Spartinivicinus poritis: one gene and its partner. The protein of the gene in region 2 interacts with the protein of the main gene of each other region in a pairwise test. Links are inferred from orthologs where the notes say so. Each region holds a gene or a part of one and is shown on either strand. Other genes may lie near its edges. The genes, in order: ORQ98_RS00555 and ORQ98_RS01375.

Evidence for each region.
Region 1: the proteins of ORQ98_RS01375 (region 2) and ORQ98_RS00555 interact in binary tests that used the Escherichia coli proteins (3 or more experiments, as listed by UniProt). The link is inferred for Spartinivicinus poritis from one-to-one orthologs.

Annotation. Positions count from the first base shown.
Region 1 is NZ_JAPMOU010000001.1:119,021-126,926, forward strand. Bases 1,470-4,360 are described here. They hold ORQ98_RS00555 (sigma-E factor negative regulatory protein), read right to left. Parts: upstream 3,306-4,360; coding sequence 2,634-3,305; downstream 1,470-2,633. Other genes in these bases: ORQ98_RS00545 (SoxR reducing system RseC family protein), read right to left, coding at 1,470-1,512; ORQ98_RS00550 (MucB/RseB C-terminal domain-containing protein), read right to left, coding at 1,604-2,632; rpoE (RNA polymerase sigma factor RpoE), read right to left, coding at 3,410-3,994. Also shown: ORQ98_RS00540 (DegQ family serine endoprotease), read right to left, coding at 1-966; more of ORQ98_RS00545, read right to left, coding at 1,027-1,469; nadB (L-aspartate oxidase), read left to right, coding at 4,529-6,139; ORQ98_RS00570 (protein YgfX), read right to left, coding at 6,200-6,655; ORQ98_RS00575 (FAD assembly factor SdhE), read right to left, coding at 6,662-6,919; CAF17-like 4Fe-4S cluster assembly/insertion protein YgfZ, read left to right, coding at 7,083-7,906. UniProt on the Escherichia coli protein: An anti-sigma factor for extracytoplasmic function (ECF) sigma factor sigma-E (RpoE). ECF sigma factors are held in an inactive form by an anti-sigma factor until released by regulated intramembrane proteolysis (RIP).
Region 2 is NZ_JAPMOU010000001.1:316,406-324,378, reverse strand. Bases 4,953-7,910 are described here. They hold ORQ98_RS01375 (S1C family serine protease), read right to left. Parts: upstream 7,071-7,910; coding sequence 5,835-7,070; downstream 4,953-5,834. Other genes in these bases: ORQ98_RS01370 (Nif3-like dinuclear metal center hexameric protein), read left to right, coding at 7,217-7,910; hisC (histidinol-phosphate transaminase), read left to right, coding at 4,953-5,785. Outside these bases: ORQ98_RS01410 (MlaC/ttg2D family ABC transporter substrate-binding protein), read left to right, coding at 1-465; ORQ98_RS01405 (STAS domain-containing protein), read left to right, coding at 465-773; ORQ98_RS01400 (BolA family protein), read left to right, coding at 1,087-1,326; murA (UDP-N-acetylglucosamine 1-carboxyvinyltransferase), read left to right, coding at 1,388-2,650; hisG (ATP phosphoribosyltransferase), read left to right, coding at 2,669-3,313; hisD (histidinol dehydrogenase), read left to right, coding at 3,357-4,679; more of hisC, read left to right, coding at 4,682-4,952; more of ORQ98_RS01370, read left to right, coding at 7,911-7,973. UniProt on the Escherichia coli protein: A site-1 protease (S1P) that cleaves the peptide bond between 'Val-148' and 'Ser-149' in RseA. Part of a regulated intramembrane proteolysis (RIP) cascade.

The DNA of each region.
Region 1 (7,906 bases), 200 kb from region 2 along the record:
AATTTCTCTTTCAGCAAACTGGGTAATGATATCCCCTGGTTTAAACCCTGCCTCATCAGCAGGACCTTCTGGTAAAACTTCAGCGACAAGGGCGCCATGGGGCTTATCTAAACCAAATGACTCAGCCAAGTCTTTATTTACATCCTGAATATAAACACCTAGCCAGCCACGGCTCACATAACCTTTATCTTTTAGCTGAGACACCACATTCATTACAACATCAATGGGGATGGCAAATGAAAGTCCCATGAATCCACCAGAGCGGGTAAATATCTGCGAATTCACTCCAATTACTTTACCATCCATATCAAATAAAGGCCCACCTGAATTACCTGGGTTAATAGCAACGTCTGTTTGGATAAAAGGCACATAGTTTTCACTTGGCAAACTACGATTAATAGCGCTGATAATCCCTGCGGTTACTGAGTAGTCAAACCCAAAAGGTGAGCCGATAGCAACCACCCACTGCCCTGGTTTTAAGTTATCAGTTGTACCCAGTTCAACGGTTGGTAAGTTTTTAGCCTTAATTTTAAGTAGTGCCAAGTCAGAACGCTTATCTGCTCCAATCAGCTTTGCTTCTAGTTCCCTGCGATCACTCAGGCGAACAATAATTTGATCAGCCCCTTTGACCACATGATTATTTGTTAAAATGTAGCCATCTTCTGAGATAATAAACCCAGACCCCAACGACTGCGGTCTTGGCTTTCCACCTGGAGCTGGGCGCTGAGGATGAGGTCGACCAAAAAACTCTTGAAAAATATCAGGTATTTCATCATCAGGAAAATAGTAGCGATTCATTCGGTTCTGTTTCGGCAGCTGCAGCGTACTAATATTAACTACCGCAGGAGAAGCCTCTTCTACTAACTCCGTAAACTCAGGTAAAGACTTTGCATAAGCAGTTAGTTGAACCGTCATAAACAATGCAAAAATTGCAGTTGATTGTTTAAGCCAAGATCTCACTTTCATAAAAAATTTAATCCCTTCGCTAAGAGTTTGTTATTAACCTAATGTCTTAAAGTGTTAGCTTTATAAGGAAGTCACTATTGGGCTTTCAGCGTCTTGAATAGGCACTAAAACCTTTAGCACTGAGGGCTCCAGTGATTGTTGAAAAGATGTTTTATTAATAATTTTTCGTAACAAATAAAAACTCAGAAACAAACTGATAAAACCAAAAAGTATAGTGACCTGTTCCTGAAAACCTTGCCACTTCAGTAGCCAGCAGGTAAATAACATAAATATCAAAGGCAATAAATAAACCAATAATGAACCCTTGACTAAAGTATTTTCAGGTATTCCAATAACAACCGTGTCGCCCACTTGCAGGGAATGTTCGCTTCTCACTTTAATAGAGGAAGCAGAAGCAGTCTTTCTAGATGACGGTAGTTTATTTAACAGCTTATGACCACAGCCCTTATTTGCGGCACACTGACCACATACTGACTGCTGTTGGGTTTCTACCCAAGCACCACCATTTTTATCAATAGCTGTTACAATTCCGTGCTCTTCAACCATTAATAACTAAACCAACTGTATTTCAACCTATAATAATAGCCCAGTTGCTGCTAAAGCTAGTTATACATAACTTGTTATTAAGCTTAGACGGCTACTGGCTTATAGAAACAGCACTGCCTTTCTGCAACTTTACTGACATTGCAATGCGTTCAGCTGCTGCTAAAGGAAGCTCGCCTACTACTGTAATTAAAAACTCACCTTGCTCAAATGACAGTACTTTAGTAAACGCGGTAATCGCACCTTCTCGCTTAATGACTGATACAGCATTTGTAGGTTTTGCCTCTACAAAGACAGAGAACCCTGCAAGACCATCAGTATACATCAATGACTCAACTGCTTTTTTGGTTACAGGGCTATGCTGTTGATTGCGACGAAATAGCTCAAACCCTGGAGGAACCCAATTCACATACCAGCTTTCATTATCGCCTGGCTTGTCATTAGCTTTATTGTAAGCTTTGGATACGATGACTTTTTCTGATTTAACAGACCCTTTTAACGAAGCAACCAGCTTGGTTTCAGGTATTTCATGCCCCACTTCAAGGGAAGTAAACTGGAGTCGTTCTAGCATTTCCCCTTTTCGGTTAAGCAAGACCAGTTTTAACAACAAAGATGAGGCCTCATCCAACCATATTTCATAGCCATACCGAAACTCATCCTTTGGCTGAACTAAAACAACAACCGCCTCTCGGCCTGCTACTCGACCTTTACCTGCTACTTTTAAACTATAATGTTCCGCTAGTTTGCCTGGATTTTCACTAAGAACCCTGCCAAATGCTAATGGAGAGTCACCACGCTCAAAGCGAATCACTTCATTATCAGCATTTATACAAACTACCTTGTTACCATCTCGCACAACCTCTCGCTTAGGTCCATCTAAAAATACCAACCGCTCTCTTTCTTGGCCATCAGTGACAGAATGAGTAATAGCAATACTATTTAAGCCTTGGCTGTGCTGATAAATAAACTGGCCTTCATAATTTAATTCACGAAAGGCCTTAGTCATTCCTGTCAACCATTGTGCAGCTGACAGGCCGGTTTCTGCTAAAATATTGCCACTTGATCCAATCAATAATGAAAAAGCTAGCCACGAGGTAGCTCGACTCCAACACCGCTTTTTCATACTACTGAGTCTCAAATTTATCTACCCGGGCAAACGGTAAAATACCTTGACCATTAGTAAGAGTCGAGTGCTCAGCATGCTGTATCAAATAAGACTGAATGCGAGTTTGCGTTGCTTGGTCAATTGTCTGCTGAGGAAATAGCCGAGGCGAATTCACAGAAGACTGTCGAACAGCCGAGACAGGAGTTGCTACTTGCGGCGATGATGCTAATTGTGGCCCAGAATTAAAAGCAGGTGCTGTGTATTTTGCATTAGTTTCAGCTGCTCTTTCTTGATCAGTAACAGCAAGCGGTTGTCCTGGCTGTTCTAATTGCTCAGCCTGAAATACCTGCACCCCTACTACTACAGCAAAAGCAACAGATGCTGCAACAGCAACACTAGCTAAAGGCTGCAACCAGCGCCCCACCACTGTTTTTTCAGCTCCATTCACAGAGCTAACTTGTAACGCTGGCTCCTCCTTTATCGAAGCACTCACTGCAGAGGAAATATCAATGGAGGAAAACTGATGCGTTTCATGTCGCATGGCCTCACCAATCAGGTGATACCGAAATGATGTTTGTCTAACCGCATCATTCTCTTGCGACTGTTTAAGTAGTCGGTGTATTTCTAACTCACTGGCCTCACCATCGATGAATGCGGACAATGACTCGCACAAACGTTCATCTTGATTCATGAGGCACCTCACAAGAATAGCTATATTTTTGTCGCATTTCTTTCTCTTTCATGCCTAACTTTAAATAGCTTAACTTCAATAATCTCAAACCAATTATTAAATCATTAAGCTTGGTTAACTAATGGCCTAATTTGTTTATCAATTGCTTCCCTTGCACGAAAAATTCGTGACCGCACTGTCCCAACGGGACATTGCATAACCTCAGCAATTTCTTCATAACTTAAGCCATCAAATTCTCGTAATGTCACCGCTGTTCTTAGGTCATCAGGCAAGCCCGCAATTGCCTTGTAGACCACTTTTTCTACTTCATCACGAAAAAGCCGATTTTCTGGTGATTCAATATCTTTAAGAGGATTTTGCCCTTCAAAATACTCAGCATCCTCTGTATCAACATCAGTATCAGGTGGGCGTCGCCCCTTGGATACTAAGTGATTCTTTGCTGTATTTATCGCAATTCGATACAACCAGGTATAAAATGCGCTATCTCCTCTGAATTTATCAAGTGCTCGATAAGCTTTGATAAACGCTTCTTGAGCAACATCCTGAACTTCCTGATGATCATGAATATAACGACTAACAAGTCCCAGGATTTTGTGTTGGTACTTCATTACCAACATATCAAAAGCACGCTTATCCCCCTGTTGCACTCGCTCAACTAATCGTTGATCCGAGTCTTGCGTACTTACCATCGCCACCTCCCCCGCTCAATGGCTAAAGGCTGCAGTTGCAGCTGAAAGCCCCGTGGGAGTTGCCGAAGCATCACATTTTGTTCTGTTGTGTAGACCATACTCAATAACAAAAGTTCTCTGCTTTTTTAGGATAAGTCATCTAATCATGCCCCGCAGGATTTAATAAACCAACTTACCCAATTAACTTTACTCAACTGCCTTCTTAAACTACCTAAAAATGCCTTAGTTATCTGTATTATCTGTCTGCCTAACTGCTGATTAGCTATCAAGCTAGTTGTACCTCAGCCAAACTAACAACAGTTGTAGTCTATTAATAGAAAACAACTTTCTATTTCCTGACGGATAATTGATTCACTCAATCGCCTTAAGTTCCTTCCAGAACCTTAAGCCTTTTCACAAAATTGGTTGATTAGCGCCACAGCAGTCTCGTTATTTAATTAACAGTTTTAGTGTCGTAATCATGCTAGCCGCCATAAAGGGTATGCAGTTATACTAGCGTTTTTTGTTAAATGCCCATTGATTAGCTCCCACCCTATGAAAACAGCCCATCATTTTGATGTCCTCATTATCGGAAGCGGTGCAGCAGGTCTGACGTTAGCGCTTCACCTTGCTGAACAGTCCAGTGTAGCCGTATTAAGCAAAGCCGACCTGGCTGCTGGCTCAACTTATTGGGCCCAAGGAGGTGTTGCCGCTGTAATTGACAGTGACGATACCATAGAAGCGCATATTAACGATACTGAAAAGGCTGGAGCGGGTCTTTGCCACGCAGATGCAGTGAAATATACCGTTAGTCACAGCCAAGAAAGCATCCAATGGCTGATTAATAGTGGCGTGCCTTTTACCAAAGACAGAAAAAGTAACAATGGCTTTCACCTTACTAAAGAAGGTGGTCATAGCCATCGCCGAGTTATCCATGCAGCCGATGCCACTGGCCAAGCAATTTTTGAAACACTTATAGAAAAAGCACAGGCTCATCCTAATATCACTCTATTTGACCAACGTGTTGCCATTGACTTGATTAATAGCCAAAAATTTGGTCATGCTCACAACTGTTGTATAGGTGCTTACGTACTGAACCTTAGCACTGATCAAGTAGAGCTATTTCAAACTAAGTTCACTGTCATTGCGACAGGTGGTGCCAGCAAAGTTTATCTATATACGAGTAATCAGGATGGTGCTTCAGGAGATGGCATTGCGATGGCTTGGCGAGCAGGTTGCCGAGTAGCCAATATGGAGTTCAATCAGTTTCACCCTACTTGTTTATTTCATCCCCATGCCAAGTCATTTTTAATTTCTGAAGCCGTTAGAGGAGAAGGTGGCAAATTACTATTACCCAATGGCCAGCGCTTTATGGATCAGTTTGATCCTCGTGGTGAATTAGCTCCTCGCGATATTGTGGCACGAGGCATTGACCATGAAATGAAACGCTTGGGTTTAGACTGTGTATTTTTAGACATTAGTCATAAGCCTGCCAAATTTATTGAGCAGCATTTTCCCACCATATTACAGCACTGTGCCAGCTTTGGTATTGATATCACCAAAGAACCTATTCCAGTAGTGCCTGCCGCTCACTACACTTGTGGGGGAGTTTTAGTTGATCAGCATGGCCAAACAGATATTCCCAACCTTTACGCTATTGGAGAAGCCAGCTTTACAGGCTTACACGGAGCCAACCGATTAGCCAGTAATTCATTATTAGAATGTATTGTTTATGGCCGCTCTGCTGCAATAAACATTTTAGCAAAACTGCCAAACACCCAGACAACACCAGCTGTACCAGCATGGGATGAGAGTCAGGTCACTGACTCAGATGAAGACATTATTATTGCCCACAACTGGGAAGAGTTAAGACGGTTCATGTGGGACTATGTAGGCATCGTCAGAACCAATAAGCGCTTACAGCGTGCCAAACACCGTATTGACCTTTTACAACAAGAGATTTATGAATTTTACAGCAACTATAAAGTCAGTAATGACTTAATTGAGTTGCGTAACCTGGCTGTCGTTGCAGACTTAATTATCCAGTCTGCCTTGCAACGAAAAGAGAGTCGTGGTTTGCATTATACCCTTGACTATCCAGAGCAATTACCCGTTGCTACTGACACTATCTTAATCCCTGAAAATTTTCTAGGTGCGAACTTCTAACGGTAAGCAACAGAAAGTTGTACCTAATTGCAACAAGAGAGACTTTTGCAAAGCTAGGTTTTAAAGAATAGGGTTTTCTGGCTCAGTGGCAAAGTCGTGGCTTAAAATTACTCGCAATTGACGGTAGGCTTCTTTATCAACAGAGTCGGGGGTAATCACCAGCGAGTATCGTGACAACTGGCCTACTTTAATCCGAACAATCGTTAAGGGCACAGTGATAAAACAGTCATTTGCTAGCTCACCCTGAAAAGTAACTTGCTGGTTGGTTAGTAACTGCCACTGAGTTTGACTCAACCGCCTAAGCTCAATAATGCTACCTGGCAGCTTTTTTAATCCATACAACAAAGTTTGATAACAACCAAAAGCCAGTAGGCCACCAACCGTAGTTAACTTAAGTGCCCAGTGTATATTTACCAGCCAACAAAGTAATACTGCCAACCCTAAATATAAACTAGTAAGGTAAATACAAAGCGCCTTAGAAGAACTGATTTTTAACTTAAGTTGGTGACCATTAATTTAGCGCTACTCCTTTGGTTGCACTCGATCCAAAATAATATCAACAATACGAGCTAGGTCAGGGTCTTCTGGGCGACTTTTTTGCATAAACCAGCCAAACATATCTTGATCCTCACAACTCAGTAGCTTTTCATAACGGGCTTGATCTTCAGGGCTCAACTGCGGATAAGCTTCCTTTAAAAAAGGCACTAATAGTACATCCAACTCCAGCATACCGCGCCGACTATGCCAAAATAACCGATTGAGTTCAGTTTGTGATTTCATAACAAGCCTCTACTACTTTGAGATAAGGGTCTGTTCCACTCCCTAGCCCTAGCATTATATGCTTCCTCAACAAATTACGCATTTATTCATGTTGATAATCTCAGTAATATGTCAATCATATTCTCTTTTATCATCATCACTAACAACAGGTTAAATGTTCAACATGACCACCACATGGCAATCATTTCTAACTAAACAGGGTGCAACCTTTGATGGCCATCTACTGACATGCTTCCATAACCAAGAAGAGCTATCAGACATAACTCAACAGTCCATCATTAGTGACCTTGGACCACAAGGAATTTTACAAGTATCTGGAGAAGGTGCTGAGCAATTTTTACAAGGCCAACTGACTTGTGATGTCAAAGCACTCCCAGACAATACCCTGACATTAGGTGCCTGTTGTAATAACAAAGGACGAATGCTTACTAACTTTTACTTACTTCGCTTGCCCAATCATTTTTGGCTAATTATGGATCGTAATTTAGTCGACTCGATGATTGAAGAACTGAAAAAATACTGTGCTTTTTTTAAAGCCGAAATGCTTAATGTCACTGACCAATATGTAAGCCTTGGACTAACAGGCTCACATATCCCTTCATTACTCAATAGCCAGCAAATACCAACACCATCCGAAGCTGGACAAAGCCAGTCTTTTAGTAACCAGGTGATTTGTCAGCTACCAAGCCAGCTCCATCGTTATCAAGTCTGGTTAACTACAGCAACTGCAGTCCAATTATGGGAAAACTTGCCTGCCGAAGTTGCTCCAGTTAGTTACAACCAGTGGCAACTACTTGATATTCAGGCTGGTTTAGCTTGGGTAAACCAGGAAGCTCGCCTGGCATTTATTCCTCAACAGTTTAATATGCAGGTAACAGGAGGTATAAGCTTTAAAAAAGGCTGCTATACAGGTCAAGAAATTGTTGCGCGCATGCAATATTTAGGGAAACAAAAAAATCATCTGTATTGCATTCAATACCAAACAGA
Region 2 (7,973 bases):
CTACTAGAAGTACTTGAGCCTGTGGTTGCTTTTGATGTAATTGCTCGAGGAGTAATGAGTATTAAATACTCTAAAAATGCTTCAGACAAACAAGTTGTTCAGTTCACCGAAGCATTTAAAATGAGCATGGTCGAGTTTTATGGTAAGGCACTGCTGAAGTATGACAATGAAAAAATAGAAGTACACCCGGTAAATAAAGCGACTCTCAAGAAAAAGAGGGTGCCTGTCAACATGACAATTCATGCTGCAGATGGAGTCACTTATCCACTGACTTACACTATGTTCAAAGACAAAAAGGTTGATCAGTGGAAAATGCGCAATGTGATTGTCAATGGCATTAACATTGGAAAACTATTCAGAACTCAATTTTCTGAAGCGATGCAGCAGAATAAAGGTGATTTGCAGCAAGTTATCAATAACTGGACTGACATTATGAAAGCTGCAAATGAAAAGGGTAAGTCTTAGTGGTTGACGGTGAAGTGCTTTCAACCGCTCCTGGTCAGTTAAAGCTGGTCGGGAGTGTTACCTTTAGGGCTGCAGCAACCATTGAGCAGCAAGGGCGTGAGCTATTAATTAAACAGGCTGGTAACTGTACAGTAGATTTGTCTGAGGTCAGAGAAGCAGGCAGTGCGGCCTTATCAGTGTTACTTTCCTGGATGCGTCAAGCCCATCACCTTTCAATAAACTTATCGATTGTCAATATGCCTACTGATCTCTATGACTTAGCTAGGGTCAGTGGCTTGGATACTGTGCTGCCAATTCAGCAGGCATAGTAGGCCCGTGCCTTATCACACAGCATTTTGAAGTGAAATTGGAGCCTTCAGCAATGGAGGCTTATCTAAAGCTTTTAACAGCCTTTCTTGCTTTGCCCTAAACCCTTCCTATTTTGGCACCAAAATAGGAAAAGGCTTCCAAAAAGGTGTGTCAGTTTTCGCCTTTTTGCTTGTTTTTATATATCATAACCGCCCTTTCTTGAAGCAGTAACTTCATAGCAGATTATTATTTAAACATACTGATATTTAAATATTTAGAAAGCACCCTGGTATAACCTTTACTTTAAGGGTGCTCAGGATCAGGAGAAGACAAGTGCAGGCATTAGAAGTTAAGCAGCTATTAGAGTCAACTTTGCCCAATACTGAAGTTGTGGTGGCAGGTGAAGGCTGTAACTTTCAATTAACATTAGTTAGTGATGAACTAATGGCACTTTCCCCTGTAAAGCGCCAACAGCAAGTTTATGCACTTTTAAATGAGGCTATTACCTCTGGTGCAATTCATGCAGTGACTATGAAGTTTTGTAGTGTGGCTGACTGGCAAGCTCAGGCTTGATAAACCAGTAGAACAACATAGCCTGACTATTTATTGAAGTAACAAATTAACGGGAGCGTGCATGGATAAACTGATTATTTCCGGTGGAGTAAAACTTGATGGTGAAATTCGAATTTCAGGTGCAAAAAATGCTGCACTACCCATCTTAGCTGCTACGCTCCTGGCTGATGAGCCTGTCACTGTTTGTAATTTACCCCACTTGAATGACATTACCACTATGATTGAGCTGTTTGGCCGCATGGGGGTCGAGCTAGTGATTGATGAAAAGCTCAATGTGGAAGTGCACGCCAATACAATTAAAAGTCTTCATGCTCCCTATGAATTAGTTAAAACCATGCGTGCTTCGATTTTGGTTTTAGGGCCAATGGTCGCCCACTTTGGTCGCGCTGAAGTGGCTTTGCCTGGTGGTTGTGCTATTGGAAGTAGACCCGTTGATTTGCATATCCGTGGCTTGGAAGCAATGGGTGCTGACATTAAAGTTGAAGATGGCTATATCAAAGCGAGTGTTGATGGGCGCTTGAAAGGAGCCAAAATATTTCTTGATACGGTTACAGTAACTGGTACTGAAAACCTGTTGATGGCTGCCTGCTTAGCAGATGGAGAAACTATCATTGAAAATGCTGCCAGGGAGCCTGAAGTAGTTGATCTAGCCCACTGCTTGATAAAAATGGGGGCCAAAATTACTGGCCATGGTACTGACACTATTCGAATACAAGGTGTAGAGAGACTATCTGGTTGTCACTACTCGGTGCTACCAGACCGGATTGAAACGGGTACCTATTTAATTGCAGCTGCTGCAACTGGTGGGCGGATCAAAGTTAAAGATACTGCTCCTGATACTCTTGATGCTGTACTTGTAAAACTAAAGGAAGCAGGGGCTCATTTAGAAGTGGGTGAAGACTGGATTGAGCTGGATATGAAAGGTCAGCGTCCCCAAGCTGTCAGTTTAAAAACAGCTCCATATCCCGCTTTTCCAACTGATATGCAAGCACAGTTTACGGCTATGAATGCGGTAGCAGAAGGCACTGGCCGTATCACCGAAACCATTTTTGAAAACCGTTTTATGCATGCTTTAGAAATGATTCGAATGGGTGCAGATATGGTAGTAGAAGGCAATACAGTGATTGTGACAGGTGTCCCTCACTTAAAAGCTGCCCCAGTAATGGCGACTGACTTACGGGCATCGGCTAGCTTGGTTATTGCTGGTTTGGTTGCAGAAGGTGACACGGTAGTTGATCGCATTTACCATATTGACCGAGGTTATGAGTGTATAGAAGAAAAACTTCAATTATTGGGCGCTAAGATAAGGCGGACACCTTCCTAACGTAGTCGAAACCAAGGCATGAAACAATCAATTATGATCGCCCTTTCTAAAGGGCGAATTTTAAAAGAAACCTTACCCCTATTAAAACAAGCTGGTATAGAGCCTACCGAAGACCTTAATAGTCGCAAGCTGATTTTTCCTACCAACCATTCTCATATTAATTTACTTATTGTTCGTGCTACTGATGTGCCCACTTATGTAGAGTATGGCGCTGCTGATCTGGGGGTATCAGGCAAAGATGTGTTGCTTGAGCATGGTAGTCAGGCCTTGTATGAGCCTCTCGATTTAAAAATTGCCCAATGCAAGCTAATGACGGCAGGACCAGTGGGGCGAGAGCCTAGGCCAGGTCGGCTTAAAGTGGCGACTAAGTTTGTCAATATTGCCAAGCGCTATTATGCCGAGCAGGGTAAGCAGGTGGATATTATCAAGCTATATGGCTCTATGGAGCTGGCTCCTTTGGTTGGTTTGGCAGATAAGATTATTGATGTGGTTGATACGGGTAACACACTCAGGGCTAATGGCTTAGAGCCACAGGAATTAATAGCTCATATCAGCTCTCGGTTAGTAGTTAATAAAGCAGCCATGAAAGTGAAGCACCACGAGTTAAAGGAAATAATAGATGGACTTAAACAAGCTGTACTAAACACAAGTAATAACCAATAAATTAGTATTACAAGCAGTACCATTTATATAAGAGGTTCCAACAGTGTCTGGTGTGTCTATTACCCGGTTAAATTCATCGGCTGAGTCGTTTAACCAGCAGTTAGACGAGTTGCTTAAGTGGGAAGCCGTTTCTGACCTGAATGTTAATCAAACCGTCGCAGAAATTATCAATCAGATCAGACAGCATGGAGATGAGGCATTAATAAAGTATACCAATCAATTTGATCGTCTCTCAGTTGACTCAGTGGAGGAGTTAGCTATCTCTCCCGAAGCGTTACAAGCGGCGTTAGAGCAAATATCTTTTGAGCAAAAACAAGCACTAACAGAGGCTGCGAGCCGAATTCGCCAATATCATGAAGAACAGAAGAGCTGCTCTTGGCAATACGCTGAACTAGACGGCACTATTCTTGGCCAGCAGGTAATGCCCTTAGATCGAGTGGGGGTCTATGTACCAGGAGGTAAAGCGGCTTATCCTTCTTCAGTACTGATGAATGTGATTCCTGCCAAAGTTGCAGGAGTAAAAGAAGTAATCATGGTGGTGCCGACTCCCGATGACCAAGTCAATGCACTGGTTTTAGCCGCTGCTGCAATTGCTGGGGTAGATAAGGTATTTCGAGTGGGAGGTGCACAGGCGGTAGCTGCCCTAGCGTATGGCACTGCAACTATCCCCAGCGTCGACAAGATAGTAGGGCCTGGCAATATTTATGTAGCAACAGCAAAGCGAATGGTCTTTGGTCAGGTTGGTATCGACATGATTGCTGGGCCATCTGAGATTCTGGTGGTGTGTGATGGCAAAACCAACCCAGATTGGATTGCAATGGATTTGTTTTCCCAAGCGGAACATGATGAAGATGCTCAAGCGATTTTAATTTCACCTGACAGCAGCTATTTAGAGGCAGTTGAAAGTAGCATCAATAAGCTGTTACCTGAAATGGAGCGGGCAGAGATTATTCGTCAGTCGCTATCTTGTCGAGGCGCTTTAATTCAGGTTGCTGATATCGATGAAGCTATTGAGATTACTAATCGTATTGCGCCTGAGCACTTGGAACTATCAATTGAAAACCCTGAACAATACCTGCCTGTAATTCGTCATGCTGGGGCAATTTTCATGGGCCGACATACCCCTGAAGCACTGGGTGATTACTGTGCAGGTCCAAATCACGTGTTGCCTACCTCTGGTACTGCACGCTTCTCATCTCCATTAGGTGTTTACGACTTTGAGAAGCGTTCTTCTATTATTAACTTTAGTGCTAAGGGTGCGACAAAAGCTGGTCTAGTGGCTTCAGTACTGGCTAGAGGAGAAGGGTTAACTGCTCATGCGCGTTCTGCTGAGTTTCGGATCGACAAGCAGAGCATGGGAGAATAAGTATGCCACAAAAAGAACTTGATCAGGCTGTCCAGGCACGAGTAGAAAAGTGGGTTCGTTCTGATATTCAGTCGCTTAAAGCTTACCAGGTTGCTGATGCTTCAGGGCTAATCAAGCTTGATGCAATGGAGAACCCCTATACCTGGGAGGAAGAACTAAAGCAGCAGTGGCTAGCGGAAATGCAACAACAGTCGCTAAATCGCTATCCAGATCCATCGGGAAAAAGTGTTGTTGCTGGATTAAAGGAAGTATTTGGGATAGATCAGCGTTATGACGTGCTGTTAGGTAACGGCTCAGATGAACTGATTCAAATCATTATTGCAGCGTTGGCTGCTGATAACTTAACAGTGTTGTCACCTGAGCCCAGTTTCGTTATGTACGAGATGATCGCCAAGTTCCTTAGGGTCAACTATGTGGGCGTCCCACTGGGTAATGACTTTACGTTGGATTTGACAGCAATGTTGGATGCAATCGAAGCTCATCAGCCTGGCGTAGTTTTCCTAGCCCAGCCCAATAACCCAACAGGTAATTTATTTGGTGAGGAAAAGGTACGTCGAATAATAGAAGCGTCACCTGGCTTGGTAGTGGTTGATGAAGCTTATTTGGCTTTTGCTGAGAGCAATGCTCTAACACTGCTAGCAGACTATAGCAACCTGGTGGTCATGCGTACATTATCCAAAGTAGGCTTAGCTGGTTTAAGGCTGGGCTTTTTAGTGGGGCATCCTGGTTGGATCAATGAACTTAATAAAGTGAGGTTGCCTTACAATATTAATCAACTGACCCAGGTCAGTGCTCAGTTTGCGTTATTGCACTACAACCAGCTGGCTGAGCAAATAACCCAATTAGTGGTAGATCGCGAGCGGCTGTTTGAGTCTCTTCAGCAGCTTGAAGGAATTACCGTCTGGCCAAGCCAAGCCAATTTTCTGTTATTCCGAAGCCTTACAGTACCTGCTAAAGCGTTGCATCAAGCACTCATAAAAGAAGGTGTTTTAATTAAATGCCTTGATGGTGCTCACCCACTGCTTACTGGTTGCTTAAGAGTGACGGTAGGAGCACCTGCAGAAAATGAAGCTTTTCTTAAAGTACTATCTGCACTTTTGTCGTGATTATATACAAACTAATTAACCAATGAGGAGAACTCATTGGTTAATCTTTTTAGCGTCTTGGTTTTGTCCTAGGTTTTAAGCTTGGCCGCTGACCAATTACTGATTCAACAACAAGCTTTTGTCCATTTCTAATTGCCTTAATTACAACCTGTTCACCTGGTTGCATTAAAGCCACTTGCTGCATGACTTTGCGACCAGCTTTAGTTGACATGCCATTGATTTCAGTGATGATATCCCCTCGCTGCAAACCTGCTTGGTGTGCAGGCCCATTGCGATAAACACCAGTAATCAAAATACCATCTTTGTTTTTTAAGCCGAAAGCATCAGCGAGTTCTGGTGTTAGTGACTGAGCTTCAATACCGAGCCAGCCTCGAATGACTTTGCCATGCTTAACGATAGACAACATCACATCGCGAGCAATTTCAGAGGGGATAGCGAAGCCAATTCCTTGAGAGCCTCCTGACTTTGAAAATATTGCTGTATTTATACCAATCAAGTCACCAAAGGCATTAATCAGCGCACCACCTGAGTTACCTGGGTTAATAGCCGCATCAGTTTGAATAAAGTCTTCATACGTACTGAGGCGTAGTTTGTTTCTACCTGTAGCACTGATAATACCCATAGTGACGGTTTGTCCCACCCCAAATGGATTACCGATAGCTAGAACGACATCACCAATATCCGAATTTCTGGAGCGGGCTAGGGTGATAGCAGGTAAGTTCTTCATATCAATTTTTAATACAGCCAGATCTGTGTCTGGGTCGGTGCCTATCACTCGAGCACGGGTGTCTCTACCATCTTGTAAAGCGACAATAATTTCATCAGCACCTTGAATAACATGATTATTGGTAACCACATAGCCTTCTGGACTCATAATAACGCCGGAGCCTAAACTTGACTGCATCCGCTGATGGTTGGGCATTTGGTCATAACCAAAAAAGTCCCGAAAGAATGGATCATCAAAAATAGGGTGGCGATGTTCACGGATAATTTTAGTGGTATAGATATTGACTACTGCAGGCGCCGCTTTTTTTACTGCAAGATTATAAGACACTGGACCTGAGAGTGTTGAAGCCCTATCTGTTTTATGATTAGTCGAAGGTGCACGAGAGTTGTCACCAGTATAACTGGCTGGTGTGACTCCATCGCTATAATCAACTTGAGTCAAATGGGGAGTAGGTGTAGAAGATTTTCTGGTTAACTCAGGAAACTGCTGGAGAATTACCAATGCCAGCAGCACTCCAGATATAGTAGGCCAGGTAAGAAACTTGGTAAGTTTTTTCATGCATAACCCTATTTATGGATACACTTTATGCAGAACTAAGTAGTGTTGTCCTCAAGTTGTCTCGACTAAATGCCTTGCTATTATACGGGCTATTATCCTAGTGTGTCATCTCACATGTAATTTTGTTTGGAGGTAACTTTTATCCAATGGCTATATCTCGCCAATCATTGCTCGATTTTTTAGGTCAGACTTTAGAGTCCCAGTTGTTCAAAGACTACTGCCCAAATGGTCTTCAAGTAGAAGGAAAAGATCAAATTAAAACGATTGTTACAGGTGTAACAGCATCGTTAGCACTTATAAAAGCTGCTATAGAGAGGAATGCTGATGCCATAATTGTGCATCATGGCTATTTCTGGAAAGGGGAAGCGCCTGTTGTAACAGGGATGAAGAAGCGCAGGCTTGAGCTACTCCTTAAGCATGAAATTAACCTGTTAGCTTATCACTTACCATTAGATGCTCACTCAGAGTTGGGAAATAATGCTCAACTTGCAAAACTGCTCAATATTAAGCCTGAATCAGGTCTGGAGCAGGATAATCCAAGAAGCATCGGTTTGGTGGGGTGTTTAGCTGAGCCTCTGTCACTTGGTGAGTTGGGTGAGCAAATTCAGTTAACCCTTCGGCGTGAACCGCTGTTGATATCTGGAGGCGATCACTCAATACGGCGAATCGCTTGGTGTACGGGTGCTGCACAGGGCTTTATCGATCAAGCAATTGCCCATGGTGTTGATGCTTATTTAACGGGAGAGATATCAGAGCCTACTGTTCACACTGCCCGAGAGATGGGAGTTCATTTTATCGCGGCTGGGCATCATGCGACTGAGCGCTATGGGGTCAAAGCGCTGGGGGAGCATATTCAAGAGCAGTTTGGTATTAAGCATCACTTTATTGATATAGATAATCCTG